Regions from separate parts of the Desulfitobacterium hafniense DCB-2 genome, predicted to be linked through region 1. Evidence: riboswitches for the same ligand, from Rfam matches in the RefSeq annotation. Region 1 holds a riboswitch; each other region holds the start of a gene.
What was found. Region 1 has a riboswitch for cobalamin ahead of DHAF_RS16225 (ABC transporter substrate-binding protein). Riboswitches for the same ligand answer to the same signal wherever they lie in the genome.
Positions count from the first base shown of each region.

Region 2: it holds a riboswitch for cobalamin, as region 1 does, so the genes downstream of both, DHAF_RS07665 (double-CXXCG motif protein) here and DHAF_RS16225 (ABC transporter substrate-binding protein) in region 1, are expected to answer to the same signal.
Region 3: it holds a riboswitch for cobalamin, as region 1 does, so the genes downstream of both, DHAF_RS19425 (AIR synthase related protein) here and DHAF_RS16225 (ABC transporter substrate-binding protein) in region 1, are expected to answer to the same signal.
Region 4: it holds a riboswitch for cobalamin, as region 1 does, so the genes downstream of both, DHAF_RS00145 (ABC transporter substrate-binding protein) here and DHAF_RS16225 (ABC transporter substrate-binding protein) in region 1, are expected to answer to the same signal.

Region 1 is NC_011830.1:3,478,852-3,486,537, reverse strand. It holds gene DHAF_RS16240 (ABC transporter ATP-binding protein) at 1-231, opposite strand, end outside; gene DHAF_RS16235 (FecCD family ABC transporter permease) at 233-1,270, opposite strand; gene DHAF_RS16230 (IS110-like element ISDha12 family transposase) at 1,914-3,161, shown strand; gene DHAF_RS16225 (ABC transporter substrate-binding protein) at 3,373-4,341, opposite strand; cobalamin riboswitch at 4,458-4,600, opposite strand; gene DHAF_RS16220 (phasin family protein) at 4,740-5,036, shown strand; gene DHAF_RS16215 (ABC1 kinase family protein) at 5,029-6,705, shown strand; gene DHAF_RS16210 (GNAT family N-acetyltransferase) at 6,810-7,253, shown strand; gene DHAF_RS16205 (GNAT family N-acetyltransferase) at 7,307-7,686, shown strand, end outside.
Region 2 is NC_011830.1:1,636,896-1,644,581, reverse strand. It holds gene DHAF_RS07685 (nitrogenase component 1) at 1-913, opposite strand, end outside; gene DHAF_RS07680 (nitrogenase component 1) at 919-2,160, opposite strand; gene DHAF_RS07675 (nucleotide-binding protein) at 2,202-2,981, opposite strand; gene DHAF_RS07670 (molybdopterin molybdotransferase MoeA) at 2,996-4,306, opposite strand; molybdenum cofactor riboswitch at 4,412-4,544, opposite strand; gene DHAF_RS07665 (double-CXXCG motif protein) at 4,699-5,355, opposite strand; cobalamin riboswitch at 5,509-5,687, opposite strand; gene DHAF_RS07660 (Rpn family recombination-promoting nuclease/putative transposase) at 6,064-6,444, opposite strand; gene DHAF_RS26755 (HNH endonuclease) at 6,531-6,854, opposite strand; gene DHAF_RS24725 (group II intron reverse transcriptase/maturase) at 6,913-7,416, opposite strand; gene DHAF_RS07650 (reverse transcriptase/maturase family protein) at 7,487-7,686, opposite strand, start outside.
Region 3 is NC_011830.1:4,121,148-4,128,833, reverse strand. It holds gene remA (extracellular matrix/biofilm regulator RemA) at 1-28, shown strand, start outside; gene gmk (guanylate kinase) at 42-644, shown strand; gene rpoZ (DNA-directed RNA polymerase subunit omega) at 647-853, shown strand; gene coaBC (bifunctional phosphopantothenoylcysteine decarboxylase/phosphopantothenate--cysteine ligase CoaBC) at 853-2,055, shown strand; gene metK (methionine adenosyltransferase) at 2,061-3,251, shown strand; cobalamin riboswitch at 3,419-3,600, shown strand; gene DHAF_RS19425 (AIR synthase related protein) at 3,708-4,481, shown strand; gene DHAF_RS19420 (ECF transporter S component) at 4,568-5,080, shown strand; gene DHAF_RS19415 (ABC transporter ATP-binding protein) at 5,093-6,874, shown strand; gene DHAF_RS19410 (energy-coupling factor transporter transmembrane component T family protein) at 6,865-7,677, shown strand.
Region 4 is NC_011830.1:20,275-27,960, forward strand. It holds gene DHAF_RS00125 (B12-binding domain-containing radical SAM protein) at 1-1,078, shown strand, start outside; gene DHAF_RS00130 (hypothetical protein) at 1,261-1,575, shown strand; gene DHAF_RS00135 (MarR family winged helix-turn-helix transcriptional regulator) at 1,795-2,250, shown strand; gene tsaA (tRNA (N6-threonylcarbamoyladenosine(37)-N6)-methyltransferase TrmO) at 2,275-2,682, shown strand; cobalamin riboswitch at 2,732-2,912, shown strand; gene DHAF_RS00145 (ABC transporter substrate-binding protein) at 3,036-4,589, shown strand; gene DHAF_RS00150 (FecCD family ABC transporter permease) at 4,772-5,767, shown strand; gene DHAF_RS00155 (ABC transporter ATP-binding protein) at 5,767-6,561, shown strand; gene DHAF_RS00160 (GNAT family N-acetyltransferase) at 6,617-7,432, opposite strand; gene DHAF_RS00165 (metal-dependent transcriptional regulator) at 7,605-7,686, opposite strand, start outside.

The sequences.
Region 1 (7,686 bases):
GCGGGCCAGCTCTTTTGAGGTATGGGAGGAAAGGGGTCTGTCCATCAACAGGACCTTGCCGGAAGTAGGAGGCTGAAGGCCGCTGATGGTACGGATAAGAGTCGATTTGCCGCTGCCATTGGGGCCGATAATGCCAAACATATCTCCCTGGCTGATGGCAAAGGAGAGGTTCCGCAACACAGCAAAGGAGCCATAATGTTGATTAAGGTTCTGAATCTCGAACAGGTTCATCCTAACCCCTCCTTAAACCACTTTTTAAAAGATAGGCGAAAAAGGGTGCGCCGACAAAGGCTGTAATCGCTCCGATGGGAATCTCCTGGGATTGGAGCAGGGTTCTGGCCATGGTATCCGACCACAAAAGGAAGATTGCTCCCGCTAAAGTAGACACCGGCAAGAGAATCCGGTGGTCAGGTCCTACGAGGAGGCGCATGAGATGGGGAATGATCAAACCGACAAAGGCGATAATCCCCACCATGGAGACTGCGGCTGTGGCCAATAAGGAACCGACCATGAGAATGGCAATTTTCTTGCGCTCCACATTGATTCCCAGGTGAGTGGCCGCTCTTTCCCCTAAAGCGATGACATTCAGCTCCCGGCTTTGCAAGAGAAGATAGGCCAAGCCGAGCAGAAAATAAGGGAGAAGGATCAGGACATTCTGCCAGCTGCTGTTGGCGAGACTGCCCATCATCCAGAAGATAATCTGCTGCATCTGCTCGCCGGAAACGGCAATCAGAAGAGAGAGAAAGGCACTTAGCAAAGCCTGCACTACCACACCGGCCAGGATTAAGGTTTCCCGTTCAAACTGACCATGCTGTCTGGATAGAGAGAAGACAAAGGCCAGAGAAATAAGCCCTCCGGCAAAGGCGAAGAGGGGCAGGGCCGATTGACCGAAGAAAGAAAAGCTGCGAAAAAAAAGGATAGCGGAGGCGGCGCCAATGGCGGCTCCGGAGGAGACCCCCAGGATATAGGGATCAGCCAGAGGATTGCGCAGAATTCCTTGAAAAGCCACTCCCGAGGTTGCCAGCATGGCCCCAACGATGAGGGCTAAAAAGACCCGGGGCAGGCGCAGATTCCAAACGATGGATTCCTGGGCTGAGGACCAGCTGGGGTCAAAGCTCAAAAAAGGCAGATGGTTTAAAATGATCTTCCAGGTCAGATGAAAAGGCAGGGAGACGGAGCCGGTCATCACACAGATGACAACGGAAAGAAGCAGGAGCAAGGATAAGCCCAAAATCCAGGGTATGCTTTTGGGGAAAGTTCGGGAATTCATCTTTATGTTATCCTCCTCGTATAATTGATTTAGTTCCTGCCCCACGAGTCCCAAAAACTAATGGAACGTGGGGTATTTAAATGACCATAGAAAACTGGAAATTCAGTAGATATGGTCAACCGCAACAAGATGCACACAGGATAACGCATACCCCATGCAGCCGTCGTGCCTGTGGGCAGTGTGGACAAGTCAACCCCAAGGCATACTTCAAATTCGACTTGTCCAAAGCCTGTTGGGAAAGCTCTTTTAGGACAGACCCCAAAGGGCTTTTCCACAGGCTGGCACTGTCCACAGGCTCAGGATGAGGAATACCTGAGATTCCTCAGATCGTTCTTTGACAACAAAAAAGTATTTAAGTTTGTTGGGATTTCAAGCAAAATGGTACCGTGAGGTTCGTTCTGGCAAAGCCTTTTCCTCCTTGAGGCTCTGACCTCTTTTTAAGTCTGACTGCCAGCCCACAATTTGAACTTTTAACTCGAAGGTTGCACAGCTTAAAGGGAACTCCTCCGATAGTAGCAGATCGGTTGGATCCAAGGTCTTTTTAGGACAAGTGCTGATTCGGCGAGGTTGTTGACCTGTTGTGGTGCCTGGTCCCAACGTTAATCTTACAAATTGTTTGGCTCAGAAAGTGAGGTGATTTTAATTGAGTTTATTTGTCGGTATTGATGTGAGTTCCAGTGATTTTAAAGTGCGAATCTTAGATGAGCGTGGTAATGAACCGGTTAAAAGGCTACGGGCTTTGAATGATCAGCCTGGTTGTGAGCAAGTTGCCCGATATCTCTTTGACGCCTGTGCTCAAGTGAATGTGGACCGGCTGGTTATTGGTTTAGAGGCCACTTCCGTATACAGTTGGCCGTTACAAATGTTCTTAGCGGAAGACCATTCTTTAGCCCCTTTGCAGCCCCAAATTTATTCCTTTAACCCCAAGGTCGTTGCTAATTTCAAGAAGGCTTATGTGGACCTTCCGAAAAACGATTGGATTGATGCCTGGGTCATTGCCGAACGTCTACGCTTCGGTCGGCTCCCAGAGGGCTCTCAGGTCGATTTCCGCTACTTACCCTTACAGCGCCTCACTCGCTTTCGGTGTCATTTGATTGAGATGATTTCCAGAGAGAAGAATTATTTTCTCACGAACTTGTTCTTGAAGTTTAGCACGCTTGCCCAAGGTGCGGTTTTTAGTAACACTTTCGGCGCTACTTCTGAATCCTTGACACTTGAGTTTTTTTCTCCAGAAGAGGTTGCGGCTCGACCGCTTGATGAACTGATTGATTTCCTCATGGAGAAAGGAAAACGTCATTTCGAGGATCCGGAAACCAAAGCCAGAGAGTTGAAGGAAGCTGCCCGCAAGGCCCATCGACTGCGTGGAAGCCTATTGCAACCCATTAACCTTATCCTGGCCACGAGCATTGAAACCATCCACACCTTGGAGAAGCAGGTAAAGAAAATCGATAAGGCAATCGAAGCAGAAATCAGGCATTTCCCGAATACGCTCATTACCATTCCCGGTATTGGCCCTGTGCTTTCAGCTGGTATTATTGCTGAGATCGGAGACATCCGTCGTTTTCCGAATGAAGGAGCCTTAGCAAAGTTTATTGGGTTAACCTGGCGTACCCACCAGTCAGGTGATTTTACAGCCGATGACACACCCTTAACCCGAACTGGCAACACCTACTTGCGCAGTTATATCATCCAGGCTGCTAACTTAGTACGCCAAAAGGAACCAGAGTACAAGGTCTTCTACCAACGTAAATTTTCGGAAAGTAAGACTCATCATCATCGCCGTGCTCTCGTGCTTACTGCACGCAAACTCGTCCGTATGGTTGATGCTCTGCTACGCAGCAACCAAATCTATAGGCCACATGGCAATAGGGGGAATGCAAACCAAGCATGAATTGCGCTAACCGATACTCCATTTTTGTAACTTTTTCCCACGATAGTTTGGGAATGAGATGGTTTCTTGTTGCCTTTTTTGCCCACTGATTATTAGCTAACTGAAAATTTGACTCGCTTAGAGTCTTGACATATTACCGAAGGACTTAACTTAGGTCAATAGCTCTCTCCCCATACGGATGATAAGACCACCCTTGCCAAGGGCTAAAGAGTCAGAAACGCTCCGGGTAAAGGGCTTTAGCGATGGTTTCCAAGCCGTCGACGATCCGGGGACCGGAGCGGGTCACCATATCGCTGTCCAGATCGTAAATCCGGTCATTGCTGACAGCATCGATGGCTTGCCAAGCCGGGCGGGCGACGATGGTGGCCTTCACATTATCCATGTAGTAGGAGTAGGTGCTCAGGATAACCTGAGGGTTCTTCTCAATCACCTGCTCCTCGCTGTATTGCGCCCAATCCTGGACATCACTGGCGATATTGATGCCACCTGCTTTGGTGATGAGTTCGTTAAGAAAGGTTCCTGCACCGGCGGTAAAAAGACCTGGATCCACTTCAATCCATACCCTGACCCGCTCAGCTTCCTTGATGGCCTCTACTTTATCGGCAATGGCTTGTTCCTTTGCTTTCATTCCCTGGAGCACAGCCTGGGCCTGTTCCTGAGTATTGGTAATGTATCCTAGTTTCTCAATGGTTTGATAGGTGCTTTCCAGACTTTGGGGGTTTAAATGAGCGACAGGTATCCCCAAACTGCGCAGGGAGTTAATAAAGCTGTCCTTATGCATTCCGGTCACGACCAAATCCGGTTTGAGCTGAATGAGCTGCTCCAGATTGGGGTTTAAACTGTCTTCAAAAATATATTCTGCGTTCTCCTGAATACCCACCGGGTAATTATCGTACACAGTTAAGCCGATCAGCTTGCGATCCAGGCCCAGAGCGCTTAAGATCTCCGTGGAAGGCGGAGCCAGACAGATAATGCGTTGAGGTTCCTTTTCCAGAGTGGTGGCCACACCTGTATCATCTGTGTAGGTTAAAGGGTAACTTGTAGTCTGGATGGTATCTTGCCCGGAGGGCGCTTCGGGAGGAGCGGCACCTTGCTGTGAGGGTGAATTGCAGCCGCTGAGCAAAACTAAGGTCACCCATAGGGTTATCAGCAGGGTGAATGCCTGTTTTTTTCTATTCATTTTTTTGTACTCCTTTCAAGTTGAAGTGGAAAGATCAAGAAAAACCTTTTATCGCCAGGATAAAAGGTTTTTGCTGCATTAGTAAACTCTTGCAGCGCCGTATCCTGTCCTCGAGGAGGGTCGCTGATGATTAGGCAGGTTCCTGACTTAAGAGTGATTACTCACTCAATTCACAGTGGCGGGACCGTGCCGGAATTGAACCGGCTTCCCTTTTAACTCTCTCCCGTAAGGATTGAGTACCTAATCCTAGTGTATTGAATTAAGACAATTATAAGGCATTCGTCCGGTAATGCCAAGGTTTGTTTAGTGCGTGCTTTCCTGGTGATTAAAGAATGGTTTTCAGCAACCGCGTAAATACTAAGGATGAAGATTTGAATTCACGGCAGGGGGATGTAAGCATGAAAGATATGCTCAAGAAAGGTTTAGCCTTGGGGTTAGGTTTCGCTGTGGTGAGCAAAGAGCAAATTGAGAAGGTCGTGGATGAGTTGGTAAAGAAAGGAGAGCTGTCCGCCAATGAGTCCAAGGAATTAATGAATGAGCTGGTCCAAAAGGGAGAGGATCAGCAGAATGAGATTCAGGTCAGGCTTAAGGAGCAAGTACAAAAAATCCTGACGGAGCTTAACCTTCCTACCAAAGCAGACATCGAGAGACTGGAAAACCGCATCGCTCAATTGGAAAGCCGGACCCATGATTAGCAGAAAAATTCGTCATGTTCATCGCTATCAAGAAGTAGCCACGGTATTGGCCCGTAATGGATTCAGCCTCATCCTGGAAGAGATGGGGCTTATTAATTTTATCTCTTTTTCCAGACGGATCCGGAGGCGGGAGGAAGAGGTGGATCCCATAACTCTCGGTCAGCGCCTGCGTAACGCCTTAGAGGAGTTGGGGCCTACTTATGTCAAGATTGGACAAATAGCCAGCACCCGGCCGGATATTATTCCCGATTACCTCATTACAGAACTGGAAAAATTGCAGGATCAAGTTCCGCCCTTTTCTTTTGCCGAGGTCAGTCAAATTATTGAAGCCGAGTTGGGGGCCCTGCCTCAGGATATTTTCCGGCATTTTGAGGAAGAGCCACTGGCCGCAGCCTCGATTGGCCAGGTTCACCGTGCCGTTCTCCAATCAGGGGAAAGTGTTGCGGTAAAAATCCAGCGCCCCCATATTGCCCAGAAGATCGAGACGGATCTGGAGATACTTTTGGATTTGGCTGCTTTGGCGGAAAAGCGTATGGATTGGGCCGCCCTTTATCATGTGCGGGATATGGTGGAGGAATTCGCCAATTCCTTGCGCAATGAGTTAAACTATGAAATTGAAGGCAATAATGCCCAACGAATCAGAAAGCAATTTCAAGGGGATTCCTCCATTCACATTCCCAAGGTCTATAAAGAATACTCCACCAAAAAAGTTTTGACTTTGGAATACATTCAGGGAGTCAAGCTCAGCCAATTCCAGACCCTTGAAGCCTTGGGCTATAATCGGAAGGAACTGGCAGAGAATCTGATTAAAGCGATGTTCAAGCAAATCTTAATCGAGGGGTTTTTTCATGGGGATCCTCATCCGGGCAATATCTTTGTTTTGCCCAAACAGGTGATTTCCTTAATCGATTTCGGCATGATCGGCAGGCTTTCTTCTGATATGAAGGATCATTTTGCTTCACTGGTCATCGGGATGATGCGGCGGAAGACGGAGGACATGGTGGAGGCTGTGTTTGCCATGGGGATCGTGCCTGAGGATCTGGATCCCAAAGTATTGTATCGGGATGTGGATGGGTTAAGAGAGAAGTATCTGGATGTGCCCATGAGTGAAGTCGATCTGGGGAGTGCTGTTAATGACCTGTTTAAGGTGGCCTACAAACACCGGATTATTATTCCTGCCGATCTTGTCCTGTTGGGTAAATCCCTTCTGAGTTTGGAAGGAATCGTGGAGCAGTTGGATCCCGAGATCAGCATCATCGATATTGCCGAACCTTTCGGTGAGCAGCTCCTTAAGGAACGGCTTCATCCCGCTTTTCTCGCTGAAAAGACCTGGAAGCATTTCCGGGAATACTTCGATCTTTTATTAAACCTCCCTAAACAAGCTAAGGAGATTTTCAGCAGCATTCAGCGGGGAAAGATACGGGTGGAGATTTATCTACCCGAACTGGCCGCCTTTATACGGAAGCTGGACCGGATCAGCAATCAGCTCTCTTTCAGTATCTTATTGCTGTCCTTCAGCATTATTATGTGCGGTTTGGTTATTGCCTCCGCCTTAGGCAAGGAACCCCTGGTCTTCTGGCGGATACCGGCTATTGAGGCTGGTTTTACAGTAGCGGCCATGATGTTCATTCTGCTGCTGGTATCCATTTTGCGTTCAGGAAGGTTTTAGTACGGCAAGTTTTAAGTGTTACAGAGCACTGGCAGGCATGCCAAGTTTGGTCTTTTTTGCTATAATCATTAGCATAAGTAAAGCGCATAGGAGATTGACATGTTATGATTAGAGCAATGCAAGAAGGGGATCGGGAACTGTTTCTGGAACTGGCGGCTGAATTCTACCATTCGGACGCTGTTCTCCACCCTGTACCTGAGGAATTTCACAGCAGAACCTTTGCGGAGATGATGAGCTCGGATCGTTATCTGAACGGATATATTCTGGAACAGGAAAACCAGGCTGCCGGATACGCGATTACGGCCAAGACTTTTTCTCAGGAAGCAGGAGGAATCGTCGTTTGGATAGATGAGATTTATATCCTGCCCCCTTACCGCTCAAAGGGACTGGCCCGGGAATTTTTTCAATACTTGGAAAGTCACCGGCACCCAGGGATTAAGCGGATCCGGCTGGAGGTGGAGGAAGAGAATGTTCAGGCCATATCCCTGTATAAACGATTGGGATTTAATGACCTTGAATATATTCAGATGATCAAGGATTTTGACTGATGGATAGGAACTCATGAGAAACAATAAAAAGAAGCAAGAGGATGGAATAGTGCATGAAAGTTGTTGAAGCAAAAGGGGCGGAATTAGAGGAGGCTTTTCAAATTCGCAGGGAAGTTTTTGTGGAAGAGCAGGGGGTTCCGCTGCAGGATGAATTTGATGGTTATGACGAGCCGGGCGCAGCCGCCCGTCATATTCTGGTATACTATGAAGGCCAGCCGGCAGCTGCGGGCAGGCTGCGCTGGCTGGGGGATACGGCTAAATTGGAGCGGATCTGTGTCCGTGCCAACCTGCGAAAATTCGGCTTAGGCAGTGTCGTGGTCAAAAGCATGGAGCAGATTGCACAAAGGGAAGGCTTTCATAAAGCAAAGGTTCATGCTCAGACCCAGGCTCAGAACTTTTATGAAAAACTAGGGTACCGCCAGGTGTCTGAGGA
Region 2 (7,686 bases), 1.8 Mb from region 1:
CGGCCCGCAAAGAATTGGCCATTACCTGATCGCCGATTATCAGCAAAGCCCCTGTCCCTGCCGCCGGCCAAGCTCCATCTTCTCCGGCGGCCAGCCAAGCAGCACCAGTTCCCGTCTTGGCATCCTTAATGATCCGATTTTGCTTATCCGCCATGGTCTGCCCTAAAGCCTCCAGCACCATCCTGCTGTGCCTTATCCCTAAAGGAGCCGCCGCCACATAGGGAATACCGTAATTTTTATAGAGGTATTGGGCAGCCGCCCAACCGGACTGGGATACCACCAGATTGACCTCCGCGGCGGGAGCCCGCCGCAGTTGATCCAGTTCCGTCCCCATCCAAAAGCTTACGTTAACCCGGAAGCCGTTATCTTCCAGCAGACGAATTAGATCTCTGCTGTTATCATTGGCCGAGAAATCCAGGGGAGTCAGGCCTAAAATATTCACATGTCCGGCAGCCGTTGGGATTCCGGGGACAGCGAATCGCTGGAGCAGCCGCAGGTGGGCGGCCGAAATTCCTTTGTTGTAATAAGAAAATCCGGTCGTAGCAAATCCTAAGGCCGCAAAACCGCTGCGCGCCTCAATCTCCCGGGCAATACCCTTCATATCCCTGCCGATGATCGCCGGCACAGGGCTGCCCAGCAGAGCAATGAATTCCGGCTTGAGCTTCTCTGCCGCTTCAATCGTCTGGCTGATCAGCCGTTCTTCATCCCCCAGCACTGCTTCAATGGTTCTTAGATTGGAACCAAAGGTGCTGCGCGTGCTTTCCGTCCAGCGGGGTTCGTCATAGGTGACATAATTGCGGGTACAGCATGAGGCATCATCGATAATGATCAGACAATTCAATTCATACAGCGCAGAGCAGACTCCGGAGTAATCGCTGGCAAAAGGCGGGAGATAGACAGCTAGCCGTTCCATGATGCTCACTTCCCCTCATCCTTTTTCTCGTTCAGGTGTTCCCAGTCCGCTGACCTGGCGGCAGCTTTGCCCATCAGCCCCATCAGCTTGCGAATACCGTGGAACCCATAAAAGGATTCGTCATTGAACATATTCACAAAATGCCTGGCCTTCAGCAAAAAAGCGCAGTCATAGCCGATTGCCAGGCATTCCCTGTCCAGGCCATAACCGGCAACGGCTTTGACACCCTCCCGGTTGATCACGGTGACCTGGGGGTGATGATCGGCCAGCCATTGCCCCTCCTCAGCATCCTCCCGGGGAGAATGGGGGGCAAAGACCGCCTTCACTTGAAAGCCGTAGCCCAGGAGAGCCTTGGCCAAAGCAAAGGGCCGCATAGAGGCGGAAGAATCCACAACAATCGGGATATCTCCCACCATTTCCCTGGTGACTATGATGTCCAGCAGGGTCTGCCGGATCTCCCCGCCAAAATCCGGGCAGGACTTGCCCAACAGGCCGGCGAGATCTTGATAATGCTGCAGAACTTCCTTTAGATCATAGGAAACCGGGTTGTCATAATAAGGAATGTCCAGCTTTGCCGCCATGTTTTGAGCGGCAACCTGACCCATCGGCATTAAGACCAGGTTTAACCGGCTGGAGGCCATCTTCTGATAGTCCGCAAAGGTCTCACAGGTGAAAAGCTCCCGTATGGTGACAATTCCCCACTCCTTCAGGACAGTAAACAACTCGCTCTCCGGGTCGAGGGAAACATAATGGCCGATGAAATTGAGGCTATTTTCCTTTTGCTCCGTATATTCCAGCAGCCCATACATCTGGTTGTGCTTGCGCATACCCTGGGATATTTTTTCATCAGCCGCCACGGGATTAATATGACAAACTGTGAAATAAAGCCCGGGAAAACGGCTTTTCAGCTCCCGCAAAAGAGCTTTTTCATCAGTACCCAGAAAATCATCGATACAATTGAAGTACAGCACAAAGGCCTTGGGCACCGGCTCCAGCACTTCCAGGAGCTCCTCCACCGCATCGCCGATATTCTCAACATATTGCCCGGAAACCGCATCCTCTTCCCCAATATATAGAAAGGAGAGAAACTCCTTTTCCCCGTTTTGCAAAGCGCGGATAGCGTTGCGGCGGCCGCAGGCCGTGGGGCAGATATGGAGACTGTGGCTTTCCGGGATGCGCAGAATCGTTTTTGACCGGCTCCGGTTGGGAATATAATAGAGAAGATTATTTTGAACCCTTTTACTCATGTTCGCACACCTCAATATAGGAAACTTGCTTCAGGTGGAGTTTAAAACTCCACCTGAGGCTTAGTTGACTTATCCACTGTGTGGAGGAAACGCCGGGCCAGAGTGCGGTAGCATTGGGCAATCTCCGTTTCCGGAAAAATCTCCATAACCGTCTTGCCCTGCTCTTCCCCCTTCTGGATCTCGGCCGCCCGGGGAATCACGGCAATAAGCTCGCCCTGAGTTTCCGCCGCCAGCTGCTGCACCAACTCCAGCTCCTTGTCCACATTGCGCCGGTTCAGGATCAGCCCTCCGTAACGGGCATAGTCCCGGCTGCGGAAATTGGCCAAAGCTGCGGCGATATTGGAAGCTGCATACATGGACATCATCTCTCCCGAGGTAACGATAAAGACCACATCCGTATACTCCCCCCGCAGAGGCATGGCAAAGCCGCCGCAGACCACATCTCCCAGCACATCGTAAAGCACAATATCCGGCTGGTAGACTTCATAAGCCTTCATTTCCGCCAAGGTATCAAAAGCGGTGATAATTCCCCGTCCCGCACAGCCGATGCCGGGCATAGGACCCCCTGCTTCCACACAAAGCACTCCGTTATATCCCTCCTGCACAAAGTCGCTCACCTGCAGGTCATCCCGTCTGCTCCGCACCAGCTCCAAAACGGTGGGAATGGCTCGGCCCCCGGTCAGCATCCGCGTGGAATCCGCCTTGGGATCGCAGCCGATCTGCATCACTTTATAGCCCATCCCGCTCAAGGCGACTGCCAAATTGGAGGTGGTGGTGGACTTGCCAATCCCTCCCTTACCGTAAATAGCTGCTCTAATCATGGTTTATGCACTCCTTACCCGGTGGGATTGTCCTGCCCAGTTTGACTGCGCTGCCTGAGCGTCTTTTCGCCGCAAAGCAGCCGCACTGCAGCTGGTTCCCCCTTTTTTAGCAAACGGTCCTCAGCTTCCTCCATCAAAATCCCCGTGGCATTGACAAAACAATCCACTGTGTCTCCCATCCGGATAGGAACAATCTCATAATCCTCCCCGGTCCAACGGAGACCTACATGAGCATGACGGCCGGAGCGGATTCCGCTTTGGTAATCCTCATGCAGCCGGGCTTTGATCTCCGGCCGCTCATAACACGGACACCCCAGAAAGCGTTCCATAATCGCCGGCAGGTACTGCTCAGCCTGAGTCAGAGCCGCATGAGGAGGCGCAGGAATTCCCACGACACATTTCCCCTGGATTTCTGCCAGCAGCATGGCTTTCCCACCGGGGTTGAACCCCATGCCCTGGACCAGTACTCTGCCCAGTTTTTCGACAGCCTGGACGGTATAATCCCCATACCGGGCTCCGCTGCGGCCTAAGCCCCCGATCAGGATCAGAACATCACAGCGGGAGATAACCTGCAGAATAGCCTGGCAGATCAGGTCTACCCCATCCCCTGCCACCGGTTCTGTCCAGGCCTCCCCGCCGCATTCCTGAAGGATCCCTGCCAAGAGAATGCTATCCGACTCCACTACCTGTCCGGGGCCGGGCCGGCGGCCGGGTGCCACCAGGTCGTCCCCCACCGGAATGATGGCAGCTTTGGGCTTTTTCCATACGGTTATCGTTTCCACTCCGGCAAAACGCAGGATCGAGAGATGAGCCGGGTTTAGTCGGTAATTGGCCGGAACAAGCCGCTCACCCCCCCTGATGCTGCTGCCTGCCCCCTTGATTCCCTGCCCCGGTGCGGGCAGGGCCTTGATTTCCACTCTTCCATCTGTCCAATGCTTTACCTGTTCCAACGGAATCACTGTATCAAAAGGCGGTTCAATCACCGCGCCCATGGCCCGGAGACAAAATTCATGTTCAGCCAGCACCCGGCTGCCGCTCTCAAGCAGCTTTTTAGCCTGTTCCCAGTTCACCATAATTCCGTCATGCTGGGCGGTATCTGCCGAAGGCACCGAGAAGGCCGCATAGGTCGGTTCCGAAGTCACCCGGCCCAAAGCTTCATTCAGTGGTACGAATTCCTTGGCCAGTTCAAATTTGGCCTGGTCGAAAAGGATCGCCAAAGCCTCATCCCGGGAGAACGGATCATTCTGCTGCCGATGACAGCGTGTGGCACAACCGATGCAGGATGAGGAGGGGCAGCTGATGTGATCATGCTGATTATTTGCCATGGTGTTTCTCCTTATAAAAACAATACCAACAGAAAAAGCGGCCTGCCTTTCTAAAGCAAAACCGCCTGATGACGAAAACAGCAAAAGCCAGCATCCGATCTGTCAATCCTGTATTTTCTGCTTCCTTTTCATCAGTGAAGGCCAGCTGGTTTCCTGACTGACCCCGTGAGCGGTTTGCTCAGGCTCCTCCGTCATGAGATAGTCTTTTAGACAAAGGAGCTCGGAAAACTATTCAATTTCGTTGTTTATCCATAAACATAACATAACATAAATAAACATAAAAATAAATATCCTGATTTTATTTTACACTAAATTAGGTTATATAGGTTTATATAGTTATAAAATTGGGGTATACAAAGCTATGTTTATGCTCAAAAAAGAAGTGCCTGATATCAAAGCACTTCAATCTCGGTAAATGTCAGCCCTGTGAGCTCGTGTCTTTTATAGACTTCCACAAATCGCTCGGAGCAATAAACGGTAACACCGTAGCCCTTGGCTCTGAACAGATCCGCTCCTTTGAGGGATTCTTCTCTTAAATAAAGGTAATCCCGCGCTTCAACCCGCTCCTTGTTCTCGGCACTATAGGTTTCGTAGCCGCATTCCGGACAACGATCGAGCAGAATAACATTTGATTTTTTATAAAATTCGGCACTCACAGCGACATGAAGCTTGTGATAGACCGGCGGTTCCGTGGGTATCTTATGGATTCTGATCCCCTGGCGCCGGAGCTCCTTTAGTTGCAGATCCGATAGATCACGGACGGATAGTACATGAGCTTTCTCTAAGCTGTAACCCGTAATCTTTTCTCTTTCCAGAACGTCTTTGGCCTTCCCTGAGATATGGTTGATATAAAACCAGAGAAAATCAGGATAATTATCATTAGACAAAACAATAGGGTTATCGGTTCCCCAGTCATACATTGTGCTTTTTTTCCATTCTCTTTGGCATAGGGGACAATGGATCTCTTTTCTTGGCCATTCGCCTACACTTGCTCCATAGGCGTAGGGCTCTTTTTCTCCTTCATCAATTTCCAAACAATAATAACGCATCTCATCACCTTCCAATATATACTCTACCTTCCAGCATATACTCCGATAATAAAAAAGAGCCGGTGTATTCGGCTCTGGCAGACGTCATGTAATAAGTAAAGATGAGCGATCATCCTACCCATAAATTTGCTACACTTATTCTCCCCCGAAAACTTGTGTTTCCGGAATGGGGCAGGTATCCTGACTTGAACTCATCCTCATCCCTTACCTTCCCGGTTTTCACCAGTGGATCCTCTAAGGGACTCGTCCTTCTTACAGTAGCGGGGCTGTCCCGGCTTCACACCGGAGTTCCCTATTAATGCATTTAAGCAACCCTATTCCGCCTGATATTCAGTTTTTTCCTAAACTTTTCCTTATAACCAACATTATATCAAGTATCACTGTAAGTCAACAGAATATTTTGCCTACAGCAAAGAGCAGCATATATTATTGGTAAGAAAGGATGAACTTCGGGAAGAAATCAATGATACGAAAGCGAAAATTGCCTCCGGCGAACAGTCCTTTTTGATAATGTAGACACCCTGTTTGCAAAGGTGGCCCTTGGTGATTTATATGCAGATTTAGAGAATGTTTCTGGACTATTGCATTGATAATTAGCATAAATCCTTTTCAACTCCAGGTCCTGCCGGGTACTTAAGATGTATATGATCAAGGTTTCAAAGAATCGCTTCGCCTTTTCCTTGTCTTCCACCTTCTCCAAATTGAAAACTAATTCATGCAGGATGGTATAGAAATTTTTTCATCTTTGATAAAGATTGCCCGCATCGCCCTCAATACAATCAGGAGCAACATATTGCCGACCAGTTCTTGATCAGTGTATGTGGAGAGGTTGTAGAGGATGTATCTGTACTCCGGGATATATTGGGTTACCGTATCAGGCAGCTGTTCATAATGGTCGATCATCCCAGATAGTTTCAGCGGACCGTCCCATTGCTCCTGACCGTGATAGATTACCAGCGGAATGATGACCGGTAGTCTATCTGTCGGAGATTCCTTTAGCTTACTTTCCCATATCCTGACCATATATTTCAGCAGCTGCAGGGCTATGCTTTGGGATGGGTAGCTATGAGGTAAGGTTGGCGATAGCATAAGCTACCGCCGCGCTCCCTCCAGAACCGGACGGACATCTCTCGATGTATCCGGCTCGCCATTTACCTTCGATTGCCGAACTAATCTCAGGTATGAATTTGTTGATAGCAATCAGGACATACGACTAGCGTCTTGCGCCTGCGTTCAATCATTACGCGTTCCCATGCACGCTCGCCTTTCAGTTCCTTCAGTTTCTTGACTTGGTGGAAAGTTAATTGCCCACTCGTTTTTTCGCAGAGTTCACACTTATGCAGACGTATACGATTGGTGAAACTGTTCCTTTTCTCATATCTTGTGTATTGTGGGAGGAGTGACACCCGTGCATCATTTATTGCCAGTCTCTCTCGATGAAAGCCGCCGTTATAAAACGTTGCCACTCTTTTGCCACTTTTTATTGTGTACTCCACCATAAACGTCTTTTTCATCACGTAACGGGCTTTTATTCTTGAAACTGATGTCCTGTATTTTCTAGCGAACGTTTTCAGCATACTGTAATCGGCCTATTTTGATGGAGTTGTTCGCAACCCTATAGTAATTGCGAATCCCTCTTATCTCTTGGTTGTATGCTGTTAAAATGTCGATGTCAGACCGGTTAACAAGCTTGCCCCGGTGCAATGCCTTGTAGGACTCCTTGCCATCTGAAGTCAGAACTGTCTTGAACGCCTTGTACTCGCGGAGTTTGCCCACCCATTTTTCGTGCGGGACCAGCAGTTTGATGGAACCTGTTTGCGAACGCATAATGGCTCCATCTTTTCGTCTCTTTGCGCACTGCTCCCGTGAGACGTAAATATCATATCCGAGAAAGCGGGCTTTATCCCCTGAATGTGTAATCTTTGTCTTGGCGTCCGACATTTTGAGTTTAAGCTCTCCTGCTAAGAACTGTTTGATGTCTGTTTTGACGCGTTCGGCGTCGGTTTTGCTGCCGATAACTCCGACGATGAAGTAGGCTAAGCACCCAGCGCCTTGCCGCATTGCTGCGGCAGGTTTCCGGATGCTCGCCCCCGAACCGTACTTACCCCTCTCGGGGTATACGGCTCTCCATTTACTCAGAATCTACAGAGTGTATTGCCCTGTGGCACTCGTTGCACACAATTAGCGTCTTTCGGCGCATTTTCAGCATGACCCGTTCCCATGGGTGGCTGCCGGTCAGGTCTTTCAGGCGCTTCACCTGATGGGAGCTGACCAGAACATGTTCCTTGCCGCACAACTCACACCTGGCGGCCTTCATGCGGTAGAACAGTT
Region 3 (7,686 bases), 640 kb from region 1:
CAACACTGCCGAAGACCCAGCTGATTAAGGGGAGGACAAGAGTGGAACAAAATCATGGCTTATTGATTGTTCTATCCGGTCCTTCCGGGGCGGGAAAAGGAACCCTTTGCCAGGAACTGCTGAGACAGCTGCCTCAGGTAAAGTATTCCGTGTCGGCCACGACACGCCAGCCCCGTCCTGGTGAAGTGGATGGATTGCATTATTATTTCCGTAGCCGGGAAGAATTTCAAACCATGATCGAACAGGATCAACTTTTGGAATGGGCAGAGTTTTGCGGTAACTATTACGGAACTCCCCAGTTCGCTGTGGAGCAGGCCATTCAAGCCGGGAATGATGTCATTCTGGAGATTGAAATTCAGGGAGCTTTACAAGTCAAGCAGCGTTTCCCCCAGGGAGTGTTTATTTTTGTCGTGCCGCCCTCCATGGATGAACTTTCCCAGCGCATCCATAAACGGGGCACCGAATCCGAGGAAGTGATTCAAAAACGGCTGCAGACTGCCGCTCGGGAACTGGAATATGTGAGCGAGTATGATTATGTGGTCGTCAATGATGAAATTCCTCTGGCAGTAGACAAATTAAAGAGCATTCTGCTGGCTGAGAAATGCCGTGTGAAAAGAAAACCTTATGTATTTCAGGGGGTGTAATCATGAAACAGCCTTCCCTCGATATTTTGTTGAGCAAAGTGGACAGTAAATATACCTTGGTGCTGGCGGCGGCGAAACGGGCCCGTACCCTCATGGAGGATCCGGAGTTTGAAGTGAATTACCGCGGTTCCAAACCGGTAAGCCTTGCTTTTGATGAAATCGCCAAAGGGAAATATCATTTTGAATTAACCCGTGAAGGAATTAAATAATGTTGCGGGGTAAGAAACTCCTCATAGGCGTCACGGGTGGTATTGCGGCTTATAAAGCTGCGGATGTGGTGAGCCGCCTCCGCAAGCAGGGCGCCATCGTCTATGTGGCGATGACTAAGGGGGCCACTGAATTTATTGCCCCCTTAACCCTGAGGACTCTTTCGGCTAACCCGGTCTATGTGGACATGTTCGAGGAGCCTAAGGTGTGGAATGTTGAGCATATCGCCCTGGCGGAAGCCGTCGATGCCGTATTGGTTGCCCCGGCTACGGCTAATCTATTGGCCAAAATGACCGTGGGCCTTGCCGACGATTTTCTCTCCACTGTCCTGCTGGCCACGCAGGCCCCTATCTTTGTGGCTCCGGCCATGAATCATCATATGTATCATCATCCAGCCACCCAGGAGAACCTGAAGCGGCTCCGGGAACGTTCCGTACGCATTCTGGGACCGGCTGCCGGCTTTCAGGCCTGCGGCACCGATGGCGACGGTCGTATGAGTGAGCCTCAGGAACTTGTGGAGGCTTTGCAGAGTTTTTTTGCCGCCTCAGGAGTGTTGGCGGGCAAGAAAGCCTTGGTCACTGCCGGGGGAACCCAGGAACCCCTTGACCCGGTCCGCTATCTCGGCAACCGTTCTTCAGGCAGGATGGGCTTTGCCGTGGCTGAAGCCTTAAGGGAGGCCGGTGCGGAAACAATCCTTGTCTCTGCGCCCAATGAACTGCCCACCCCGCCGGGAGTAAGGCGAATCAATATTATGACAGCTCAGGAAATGCATGCTGCGGTCATGGGCGAATTTGCCCGGATGGATATTGTGGTCAAAGCCGCAGCAGTTGCCGATTACCGGCCCGCGGTCAGTGCTGAGCAGAAAATCAAAAAAGCTGGGACAAATCTTGCTCTGGAACTTGTGCCCAATCCCGATATCCTGGCGGAATGCGGCAGGAAGAAAGAAAACCAGTTTCTGGTGGGGTTCGCCGCTGAGACGGAAAACCTTTATGAGCATGCTCAAGCCAAGATGCAGCGCAAAAATGTCGATATGCTGGTGGCCAATGACGTAACCCAGCCCGGAGCGGGATTTGGCAGCCCTACGAATATCGTGAGCCTGCTTTTCCCGGATGGGAAGAAAATCGATCTGCCCCAAATGAACAAATTAGACGTAGCTCGGCGGCTGGTTCAGGAGATTGCTGAGCGCCTTAGTGAAAAGGAGTGACTTCATTGGCAAAAAAACTGTTTACCTCCGAATCGGTCACAGAAGGACATCCCGATAAAATCTGCGACCAGATTTCCGATGCCATCTTAGATGCTATCTTCGCTAAAGATCCCAATGCCCGGGTCGCTTGTGAGACCTCGGTGACCACCGGCCTGGTGTTAGTCAGCGGTGAAATTACGACTAATTGTTATGTGGATATTCCCAGCACAGTAAGACAAACCATCCGTGAAATCGGCTATACCCGGGCCAAATATGGCTTTGATGCCGATACCTGTGCCGTGCTCACCTCCATCGGGGAGCAATCCGCCGACATTGCTTTGGGAGTGGATAGAGCTCTGGAAGCTAAAAACGGGGAGATGAGCGAGGAAGAAATCGAAGCCATTGGCGCCGGCGACCAAGGGATGATGTTCGGCTACGCCACCAACGAAACGGAAAGCTATATGCCCCTGGCCATTGATCTGGCCCACCGTCTGGCCCGCCGCCTCAGTGAAGTCCGCAAGTCGGATATCCTGGATTACCTCCGTCCCGACGGCAAGACTCAGGTGACGGTAGAGTATGAGGATAATCGCCCTGTCCGTATCGATACCATCGTGATCTCCACTCAGCATCATCCGGAAGCAACTCAGGAGCGGATTCGCCGGGATCTCCTGGAGCATGTGGTATTTCCCGTGGTCCCATCGGAATTGCTGGATGAGAGCACCCGTTATTTTATTAACCCCACAGGCCGTTTTGTCATCGGCGGTCCCCAAGGGGATGCCGGCTTAACCGGTCGCAAGATTATCGTCGATACTTATGGCGGGATGGCCCGCCATGGCGGAGGAGCCTTCTCCGGTAAGGACCCCACAAAGGTGGACCGTTCCGCCGCCTATGCCGCCCGTTATGTAGCTAAAAACGTGGTGGCTGCCGGTTTAGCTGAGCGCTGTGAAATCCAGCTGGCTTATGCCATCGGGGTAGCCCAGCCCGTATCCGTCCTGGTGGAAACCTTCGGAACCGCCAAAATTGACGAGGAAAAAATCGGCGAACTGGTCAAAAATAATTTTGACCTCCGTCCGGCAGGGATCATTAAGACTCTGAATCTGCGCCGTCCCATCTACCGCCAAACGGCTGCTTACGGACACTTTGGCCGCACTGATCTGGACCTGCCATGGGAAAAGACCGATAAAGCCGCTGCCCTGCGGGAGCAAGCAGGCCTATAAATTATAAATTTCAAAAGCAGATGGATCAGGCCGGAGGATTGTTTCAATAGGAACAATCCTCCGGCCTGATTGGTTTAGAAGATAGAACACCCCCTTACTTTGGCAATAGGACGAATTTTTGACTTGACATTATTCTGGTTTTGGCTAAACTGAATTTAGTAGGTCTTAACAATTTAAGGATTTCAGGTGCCCTTCGCCAAGAAGGGAGAATAGGGAACCGGGTGCAATTCCCGGACGGACCCGCCACTGTAAAGAGGAGTCTCAGCGCTGAATGCCACTGGGTAACTGGGAAGGCAGCAAGGAGACAATGACTCGAAGTCAGGAGACCTGCCTGGATCCGGGGACACATGAAGTTTGGTAAAGTTCATGGTCATTTTGCTTTGTCTGCAAGGAGAAGCGAGGTGGCTATGGACTTTTTATTTTTATAAAAATTATTGGAGAGGAGAGTTGAGGGCCTTGGGATATCAGGGAAGAGATGTTGAGGTGGTTGCCCTGAATGATGCTCAATATCTTGTCGCAGCCTGCGATTCATGCGGTGCTATTGGTGAGAAAGAGCTGGATGCAGTCAAAGTTCCCTGGAGGGTAACCGGCAGGATGACGGCCCGGGTCGCTTTGTTGGAAGTGCTGGCGGTGGGAGCGGTTCCCCAGATGCTCAGCATTGCCATTGCCAATGAGCCCCTGCCCGCAGGGGAAGAAATAATGAAGGGGGTGAGAGAAGAGCTGAAGGCTATGAACCTGCTCTCCCTGCCTGCGGCCGTCAGCACGGAAAAGAATATGCCCACAGAACAAACCGGCTTAGGCATCACGGTCATAGGGCTTTGCGATCAGGATAAACTTCGCATTGGCAGAGCCAGGCCGGGCAACAGCCTGTTTTGTCTGGGGCTCCCCAAAGTGGGAACTGAGGCGGCTGACCCGGAAGATCCGGATATTCTGCAGGGGATACATCTTATTCAATTGCTTAATATTCCTGGGGTGTATGACATTATTCCCGTAGGCTCCCAAGGGATACGGGGTGAAGCCGAAGCCCTTGCCCAAGCTGTCGGTGCCCGATTTGGAGAAGATTCCCAATGCAGACTTGATATCAATAAATCGGCAGGGCCTTCAACTTGTCTCATTTTTACGGCCGCTGAGGATATTGAATTAGGGGATTTCGGCAAGCTACCCATCCATAAAATCGGCAGGCTGGAGGAGGATGGAGGTGGAGGTCTCCTAACAGAAAATGAAGATTAGAATCCAAGAGAAAGGTTAGCGGAAAGATTCAGGTTATCAAGTTAAATGAAAAGAAAAAATGAAATGAAATGAAGGAGAGAATAACAATGATTGAACCTGCAAAGAAAACAACGATTCCCAAATCAGCTCAGAATATCCGACGGATTGCCATCATGGCAGTCTTTCTTGCCTTGAGTGCGGTAGGTGCCTTGATTAAAATTCCCAGCCCGCTGGGGACAGTGGCCCTGGATTCTGCTCCGGGTTTTTTCAGCGCTTTGGCTTTTGGCAGCATAGAAGGCTGTATTGTTATTGCCATAGGTCATCTGCTCACCTCGGCGGTGGTCGGTTTTCCCCTGGGAATTCCTATGCATTTGGTGATCGCCATAGAAATGGCTGTCTTTGCCTTGATTTATCGCCTGGTCAATAAGAAAATCGGTTTGATTCCTGCCGTGATTATTACCTCCCTCCTCAATGGTGTGGTGGCGGCCTTTTCCGTATTCCCCATCGGTGGTATGGGTGCAGTCTTAGGGTTAATGCCCTTTCTGTTATTAGGGTCGGTCTTAAATGTTGCCGTATCGGCCTTAGCCTATAAAGCGCTTAAAGGAAGCCGGTTGATCTAGAGGAGTGCTGGGGTGGAGACAGTGATTGAATTAAGAGATGTTTCTTATCGTTATCCAAGAGCTGAAGAGGAGAGTTTAAAACAAGTCAGCCTGGCAGTGGCCAAAGGAAAATTCATCGCTTTGATGGGTCCCACGGGAGCAGGTAAAACAACCTTAAGCTTGTGTCTGAATGGTTTGATTCCCCAGTTTCTGCAAGGAGAGCTGCAGGGAGAGGTCAGGATTGGGGGGGAAGAGACACGTGAGGTCCGGGTGCAGGACCTGGCTAAGCAAGTAGGGCTTGTACTTCAGGATGCAGAAAGTCAGATCGTCGGGCGAACAGTGGGGGAGGATGTGGCTTTTGGCCCTCGTAATTTCGGTGTACCCCTGCAGGAAATTCACCGAAGGGTTGCCCAGGCCTTGGCCAAAGTCCGGCTGAATGGCTATGATCAGCGCTCTACAGCGGAGCTGTCCGGCGGGGAAAAACAACGGCTGGTGATCGCCGGAGTGCTGGCCCTGGAACCGGAACTATTGGTCATGGATGAACCGGCTTCTGAACTGGATCCGGAAGGACGGTTCCAGGTCTATCGCACCTTGGATGATCTCTGTCGTGAAAAAGAGCGGACGATTCTTGTCGTCGAGCACTCCAGTGAAGAAATTCTGCATAGAGCCCACGAAGTTATCGTACTTAAGCACGGGAAAGTTGCCTGGCAAGGGATACCGGAACAGCTTTTCCGCAATATCCCTCTTTTGCAGGAATTCGGGATCAAGCCCTTGCCAGTCAGCTTATTAGGCTGGAGTTTTTGGCAAAGAGGATGGATTGAAGGCCAGGACATTCCTTTGGATGTTGCCGAGGCGGAATCCCTGATCCGCAATTTAATAGGGCGGCCCAGCCTACAAAACAGAGTGGTCCCGCCGAGTGAGCCGCCGGCAAGAGGCAAAGTCCATCAAGAAAAGGAAGCAGAGAAGAGCTCACTGAATTCAGCCTTGATTCAAATTACGCAGCTTGTGCACCGATTTGAATCGGGACAAATAGGCGTACAGGGGATTGATCTGACCATTGAAAAGGGAGAATTTGTGGCTTTGGCAGGCTCCAATGGAGCCGGAAAAACCACTTTAGCCAAACACATCAATGGCTTGCTTAAGCCCACCGAGGGGGAAGTTATCGTCAAGGGCCTGAATACTAAAGATGTTGACACGGCCCAGTTAGCCAAAACTGTCGGCTATGTGTTCCAGAACCCTGATCACCAGATCTTTTCCGTCTCGGTAGAGAAGGAGCTGGAGTTTGGCCTGAAGAACGCCGGCTTTACCAGGACGGAGATTGCAGAGAGGATCACCCAGGCCTTGGCCTTAACCGGGCTGGAAAACTATCGTCAGGTTCATCCCTACACTCTAAGTAAAGGGGAAAGGCAGTTCATCGCCGTGGCTTCCGTTTTAGCCCTTACCCCGGAAATTCTCGTCATTGATGAACCGACGACAGGTCTCGATTGGGTGGGGGTGGAGAAAATTATGAAGCTGCTTCAGCAGCTCCATAGAAAGGGGACCACCATTCTGATGATCAGCCATGATATGGACAGTGTTGCCGACTATGCCGAACGGGTGATCATTTTGCGGGAGGGTCAGGTGATGATCGATGCCCCTCCCTGGGAGGCTTTTGCTGATGAATCCATGCTCCGGCAGGCGGCAGTCCTTCCTCCCCAATTATGCGTCTTAAATCAAAGACTGCAGGATTTGGGCTATTCTGCCCAATCGGCTGAGGAATTCAGGCAGGCATTGTTCCAGCTCATTGAGGAGGGGGAAAGGAAACCTTGTTTATAGACTACTTGCCAGGGGACTCTCTGCTGCACCGTCTCCATATCCGTACCAAAATATGTGGTTTTCTAGTGGCTGTTATCTGGGGTTTTTTGTTTCAAAATCCTCTCTACAATTTAAGTTGTTTACTCGGCATCCTAATATTAGCACTGCAAAGCAAAATCCCTGTGCAGAAAGTCTGGCAGATGATCCGGCCTTTAATGCCCATCTGTCTCTTTCTGCTTCTTTTTACCGGCATAACTTACCCTCAGGAAAGATTTCAGAGCGAAATAAGTCAGGTTATTCTTTTCTCCGCAGCCAATGAGGGGCGGCTTGCCTTGTCCGTGGGAGGCTTTTTAACGGGGATTAATTACATCTGCCGCCTGCTTATTATGGTATTGGGGTCCTCTCTGCTAACCTTAACGACCCCCCTGGATGAGTTCATGGAGTTTTTGAATCGGCTTAGGGTGCCGGCGGAAATAACCTTTATGATCACGACAGCCTTGCGCTTTATCCCCACACTGGATAAAAAAAGATTGCTTATTATCGAAGCGCAAAGGGCCCGGGGTGTCAGGATCAATGATCAAAGCAGTATAGGGCGGCTCAAAACCTATCTTGCGATTATGGTCCCTTTATTTGTAAATGCTATTTTGATTGCCGAGGACTTAGCAAAAGGTATGCTGAACCGCGGTTACGGATATAGCTCCTCGATAACCCCAAGCCATGAACACCCTTCGACGGCAATGGATTACTGGATTCTAGGGGCTCTTTTGCTATGCTTAGGCGGCGGGCTGTATTTGCGGGTCGGGTTAAACTTAGGGGTGTTATGAATCCTCATG
Region 4 (7,686 bases), 1.8 Mb from region 1:
TGTAGCCGGGGGAATTCATGTTACCAGCAGTCCGGATGAATGCCGGGGATATTTCGACGCCATTTGTATCGGCGCTGCCGAGCGGGTATGGGAACGGATGATCGAAGATGCGGAAGAAAGCCGATTACAGCAGGTCTATCATGATATGACGGATTTCCGGGGGGAGGAGATTGCTTCTCCGGCTTATCACCGAATCGATAAAAACCGCTACCTCTATACCAATATCATGACCACAAGCCGCGGCTGCCCCAACCGCTGTGGCTTCTGCTACAACAGCTGCCGGAACAGGATGTATATCCGCCGCCCCGTTACGGATGTGCTCAGAGATATCGAAGGCCTGGGAACCCGGCATATCCTGTTTATTGACGATAATTTCATCGGTGTGCCTGCCTACACTCGTGAATTGCTTAATCATCTGCGGGGCAGGGAGTTAAAATGGAGCGCCGCTGTCACCACGAAAATCGCCGACTATCCCGATGTCCTGGATTTGATGGCAGAAACGGGCTGCCAAAGCCTTTTTATCGGTTTTGAATCGATCAATAATTCCTCATTGCATGGCGTAAATAAGGATAATCAGTTTGAGAAGTATGAAAGGATTGTCACAGCAATACACAGCCGGGGCATTATGATCAATGCCAGCATGGTATTCGGTCTGGATGGGGATGAACCGGATGTTTTTCAGAGAACACTGGACTGGCTGGTCAAGAACAAAATTGAAACCCTGACCTCCCATATTCTCACTCCCTATCCCGGCACAGAATTGCATGGCCGGATGAAAGAGGAAGGCCGCATCCTCGATCATGAACTGTCCAGGTACAATACAGCTCATGTGGTCTTTCAGCCCAAGGGAATGACGGCAGAGGAATTATATAAGGGCTATCTATGGATCTACCGGGAGTTTTATTCCTTTCCCAATATATGGCGCCGCAGGCCGGAACATAAGGCCCAGCGCAAATCCTTTTTTTTATTTAACATTTTATACCGTAAATTCGGTGGGCTTACATCGGTGCTGGCGCGAATTATTCCCATGAGAACGGTAGGGCGGCTGGCGGCAAGGATCTCCTATAGGGTAAAATAGGGTTCAATGACATATATGGTTAAGTAGTAGCATGATATTGATGATATGTATTGTGAGTTATCAAATAACTAAAGTAGTTAGGGCAGCTCTATATGGGCCAATATGATGGGAATAGGCCTGCGGTCTATCGGCGGCGGAGCCGATGTTTTCTAAAGTCACCCAAGAGAGGAGGGGGACTAAAAGTGAAAAGATTAGTGTTAAGTGTCCTGCTTTTAATAATAAGCTTTTTTCTCAGCATTATAGCACTTAAGTTTGAAATGAAAATAATGGGTCCTGAAGAGGGTTATAATGTGCCTTTTCCAGCTTATCTGATGGCGTGCCTTCTGTATCTTTTAGTATTTTGCGGCATTTATAGTGCCCTAAATCCTCTATTCCAAAATTATAGAGACAATGAAAAATATGTGCTGACAGGTGTTTTCTCTGTGTTGCTATTTGTTGTGTTCAGATTTCCTCTGTCCTATCTTGGACTTATCTGGTTAAATCCTATCTTGTATTAATGCTTAGCGTTAAGAAATTAGGCATCATACAGGATTGTTAAACCTTGTCGCCATAAGAGAAAGTTATCAATAGAGTAGTTGACAGATTTTATTGAATAGTATAGCATATTAATAACTTGTGTTGAAAAACAACAAAATAATAGGGGTTTTTAGGATTAATTGGTTGCGATAGCAACGAATTAATCCTGAACGCTGCCGACATAACTAAAAGGAAAGAGCATGAACGAACGTATAGACAAAAGAAAATCACTGATCAAAGCGATTTCAGCCATCGATCGTTATAGCCAGACCTATATCGGCAGAAATGTCAAAGACTATAACATCGGACAGGGACAATGGGCATTTTTGACCCAATTGCTGTTTAATTACGATGGTATAACTCAGGAAGAGTTAAGCGAACTACTCAATATCGATAAGGCCAACACAGCGAGAGCCTTGAAAAAGCTTGAAGAAGAGGGTTATGTATACAGAGAAGAAGACCCTAAAGACGGGCGTAAGAAAATTGTTTATGTCACAGCCAAAGCAAGGGACTTTGAACAAGAATTTCATGAAGTGTTTAAAGGATTAAACCGGATTCTGGCCAAAGATTTTACGGAGGATGAGCGGGAAACCGCCAGGCGGATTTTGTATAAAATGCTGGATAATATCGCCGATTATGAACGCAGGCATAGATAAAAGTGGCCTAAGGAGGAGAAGTCAGTGGAGATCTTAATGAAACCGATCGGCTATATCAAGTCTCCTTATAAGGAAAAAGGCGAAGCCCCCAGGCAAAGCACTCTTTCGGGAGAAACGACGGCTGTTATTGAAATTCTCGAAGAATACCAGGAAGGTATTGCCGATATCCAAGAAGGAGAGTATGGGGTCATTTTGTTTTACTTTCATAAATCCGAGGGATATAAGCTGATGACCCTTTCCCGCAGAAACAATCAGGTTATGGGTGTGTTTTCCACACGATCCCCCAACCGGCCCAACGGCATCGGTCTGTCCACAGTCCGGTTTGTGAAAAGAGAGGGCAACCGTCTGTTTTTTGAGGGAGTGGATATGCTGGATAATACCCCCGTACTCGATATTAAGCCTTATATTGACCCGGCCGCTGTGGCCGATTGAACGAAACTTGTTTTAATGACATAGGGATAGAGCTTGTTGTTTAAAGCTGAATAAGAAACTATTGACAGGTTTACGCAAGTAATGAAAAGGGAATCAGGTGCAAATCCTGAGCAACCCCCGTTACTGTAAGCGCCGTTAAAGATTTATTTATCTTCATGCCACTGGCGAAGACTGGGAAGGCGATAAATAAAGGCGCGAGCCAGGAGACCTGCCTGTTAATAAAACTACAATTCATTTTCCGGAGGGGAGGGTGATTTATTTTCTTTGCCCAAAATTAAAGAGAAGACATAAAAAAACCAGGACAGATGCTCAGACTCCGGTCAGGAAAAAGTCAGGAAGAAAGGTGAAGAACAATGGAGAAACGCTATAGCCAAAGAATAGTTGCCTTATTGGTCATGGTCATGATCATACTCTTGGGGGGCTGCAATTCATCAGCCGCCAACCAACCGGCGGAAAACCCACCGGCTGAAAAAGCAGTTGCAGCCGGGACTTACACGGCAAAAGCAGCCGGTTATCACGGAGATCTTGAAGTGACCACGGAAGTGGATCAGGAAGGAAAAATCACAAAGATTACCATAGGCGAAAATACGGAAACCGAGGATGTTGGCGGCATCGCCATGGAGAAAATACCCCAGCGTATTATAGAAGCTCAATCCCTGGATGTGGACGTGATTGCCGGTGCGACACTGACCAGTAAGGGGATCATCAATGGGGTGGCCGCGGCCTTAAAGGAGGCCGGTGCAGATCCTGTTCACTACGGTTATGTTGCCCCTGAAGAAGAGAGCGGGGCGATCATGTCCCCTCTGAATAAGAGTGCCCTACCCGTAAAGAAAGAAACCACCGGTTCCATAACCATTAAGGATGTCAAAGGCCGGGAGGTAACCCTTGACCTGCCTATTTCCTCCTATGCTATCAGCACCATGGATGTCATCGACTATATTATACCGCTGAAAGGTGAAGAGGCTTTTGCTATGCTGGTTGCTTCCGGACAGGACGGCGGTGGCGGTATCCAAAAATATGCTCAGCTGTATAAGCCCATTGTCGGGGACTATACCCAACATTTAGGCCAGATTTCCGATCATAACGCGCCTTTTGACCTGGAAATGGTTTTGTCCATGAATCCCGATGTCCTCATCGTCAATTCAGCTATGGCCGCTCATAAATATGCCTTGGAAATAGAGGAACAGCTTACGGCGGCCGGAATCAGCATTGTTCTCATCGATGTTCCCGGCAAGACATTGGATAAGTCGGTTCAGGAGACCATGAAGCTCCTGGGCAAGATTTTCCAGGAGGGGGAAAAAGCCGCTGAAGTAGCAGCGTTCATAGATAAGCAGTATGAACTCCTTGCAGCCAAAAATCTTGCTCAGCGTCAGAATAAACCCAAGGTCTATTATGAAAAGTCAGGATATTCCGAGGTCTACGGGAGCACGGGAACCAGCGTTTCCGGATGGGGTCTGCCGATTGCTATTGCCGGCGGCGACAATATTGCCGATGCCGTTCTTTTAGATAAAGCATCAGCCGGAGGAAGCAGCAATACCCTTGATCCTGAGTATGTCATTAAAGCCGATCCTGATTACATCATTCTCAGCGGAGTCAATGACGGCTGGCTGGACAGTCTTAAGCAAAAGAAAGAACCTCCTCAGTATGATATTATCAACAGAACCGGCTGGAGCAATTTGCAGGCGGTTAAAAACAACAATGTCTATGAATTTGCCCACTCAACCAGCCGCTCCATTTATGCTTTTTACCCTTGTCTGAAAATGGCCAAGCTCTTCTACCCTGAAGAATTTAAGGATCTGAATCCGGAAGCGGTCCTTGATGAGTTTTTCGATCAATTTATGCTGGTGGGCAGCGATATCAGCACCTGGTTTACGGGCCTTGAAGACCGTATTTCCCTAAAGAAATAAAAACGGCAAGGGCTTCGGAACGCTGGAGGCACAAGGGGGTTTAAGACCGGCCTTTGCTCCGGCTCTCCGCGGCCCTTTTGGATGCCGGTTATGCAAGAAAGACTAAGGGGTGAATCAAGATTAAGCATGAGGAAAATGCCAACCGAAAATTATATAATATGCTGATCAGGAGAAGGATCTTTTTGATTATCGGTCTATCCGTAAGCATGGCAGCCCTGGTGATCCTAAATATTTCCATCGGTTCCTCTTCCATAGCGATTCACGATATCTTAAGAGTGCTGTTCACGGGGGAAGGGGATGGGCATAACTCCATGATCATCAAGGATATCCGTCTGCCTATGGCTCTTATGGCTGTAGTGGTGGGGGCGTCCCTGGGCATCAGCGGCTGTGAATTGCAGACCATCCTCCGCAATCCCATTGCCAGCCCCTATACCCTGGGAATTTCCGCCGCCGCCTCCTTCGGAGCAGCCATGGGATTGATTTTAAACGCCAATGTTCTGAAATCCTTAAAGGTCCCGGAAACCCTGGCTGTAACGGTTAACGCTTTCATCTTTGCCCTTATGGTGGCTGTGGCCATTTATATCTTTTCCCGTCAGCGGCAAATCAATAAAACGGCCATTATCCTCTTCGGTGTGGCGCTGAATTTTCTTTTTAACTCCCTGACCATGGTTCTGCAGTATATTGCCGATGAAAATCAGCTGCAAAGCCTGATCTTCTGGAATTTCGGCAGTTTGTTGAAAACCACCTGGAGCAAGTTTTTCATTGTTGCCCTGGTGCTGGTCATCTGCTTCTTGGTTTTGTTCAAAAATGCCTGGAAGCTGACCGCTATGACTTTGGATGATACCAAAGCCAGGAGTATCGGGGTGGATACGGCCAAGGTGCGGCGAATGGTTATATTTGTGAGTTCCCTATTGGCCGCCGTATCCGTCTGTTTTGTAGGAACCATAGGTTTCGTCGGTCTGATCGCTCCTCATATTGCCCGCCAGCTGGTGGGTGAAGATCAACGCTTTTTTATGCCTTTATCGGGACTGCTGGGGGCTTTTGTCATGTGTCTGGCTTTCGTCATCAGCAAGCTGATTATCAGAGGGGTCATCCTGCCCATCGGCCTGGTCACCTCAATCATTGGCATCCCTTTCTTTATTGCCATTATCTTCAGTAAAAAAATGAGGAGTATGTGATGTTAAAGGTAAGTAATTTAAACTTTTCCTATAAAGGTTATAAGAAAAGCAAAGGCTCCCATAAGGTATTTAGCGGATTTAGTCTCGAATTTGCCAAAGGCTTTAATGTTATCCTTGGTCCCAACGGAGCGGGAAAATCCACCTTGATTAAAGCTATTTTCGGGCTGCTGGATTATGAGGGAGAGATTTTTTACGGTCAGGAAAGCCTTACCGCTATGTGTACAGAAGATAAAATCAAGCTTATGTCCTATTTACCCCAAATGGACGTCGATCTATCGACCCTGACGGTTTTGGAAATGGTCATCCTGGGAAGATTGCCGGAACTGAGCCATAAGGTGTCGGATGAAGATTTGGATATTGTCATGGATACCCTTCGGTCCCTTAATATAGAACACCTGGCCCCCCGCAATTTTTCGGAATTAAGCGGCGGACAGAAAAAGTTGGTCTTTATTGCCCAGACCTTGGTCAGAAACCCTAAAGTCCTGTTGCTGGATGAGCCGGTCAACTCTCTTGATTTGCAAAAGCAGCTGGAGCTGTGTCAGCTGCTGCAGAGAGTAGTGGCGGAGCAAAATGTGGATCTGATTGTGGTCTTGCACGATATTAATCTTGCAGCCAGATATGCCCAACATATTGTAGTGGTGGATGGGAAGGGCTCTCTTTACAGCGCGGGGGAGCCCCGGGAGGTCATTACGGCTGCCATGCTGCAAGAAGTCTATGGGGTGATCGCCAATATAACCTATGATGAACAAGGTGTACCCATCATTGCACCGGTCTGCTCGGTGCGGGGGATATAAGAATAGCGGGTGTTGCATTATAAGCAGTTCTCCAAGAGCGGCTTCACAGACGAGGTTATCCCCGCTGCAGCGGAGCAGGCCATTCAGATGGTGACGGCGGAACAGTTGGTGGAGATAGGTTCGTTTTGATTAAAAGCTTATCAAAGCTCTTTGCGGTAAGGATTTCGTTGGTGATGAACTGGCCGTTGTAAAAAAGGGCATAGGTGGTAAAGGGATTAGGAGCCTTTTGGGCTTGCTCCGTCGTTTGGATTTTGATGGCTTTAATGGCAAGTTTTTTTGACTTGAGATGATCGACGAGGATTGGGACATATTTATCCGTATGAGGACATTGATTGGTATAATAGACAACCCAGCCTTCTTCATCAGTACGACCGCTCTTTACACAAGCTTTGAATTGGGGAACATTTGCTTGGGGACTGAAGGGAAGATAAAGCAGTTCGTAATAAGGAGGCGCTTGATCGGCGATCTGAAAGCCCTTGTATTTCAGGTACTTCGGATCGGAGAGAAAGGGCATTTTCTTTTCGGCAGATAAAACCACAAGCCCCTGCATCCCTTTTGCTTTGGCATCAGCCAGGCAGCGCTCCAGCAATAAGTTGGCATAGCCCTGACCCTTGTATTGCCCGGAAACCCAGAAACAGTTAATGAACAGATAATGATCGGCTGTAATGGGGCACCAGGCTTTTTCAGCCGGGATATATTCGATAAAAACCTTTCCCCGCACATCCAGTTTGTCAAAGACCAATCCCTCGCCTAAGCGTTGACTGAGCCATGCTTTTTTTGACGCGACAGAGGACTCTCCTTTTTGATCGGTGAGGGCACAGCAGATATGTTCGGAAGCTAAATTGTCTAAGGTTACTCTTTTAAATTCCATAAGTTTTACCCCGCCTTAACATAGTACCTTTCTATTTGTATAATAGCACAAAAATTGCCAGAAACTGCAGCAAAACACCAATAAACGGACTTTTCCTATGCATCCGGCATAGGGAAAGTCCGTTTATTTTTTCACTGGTGCATCAACGATTTCACTTCATTAGGGATATGAATCAAAGGCTCGGCGAAGCCGGGTTTTCTTTAGCAGCTTTTTTAAAGGTCTCAAAGCTTTCCCGAACAGCAACGTTTTGGGCG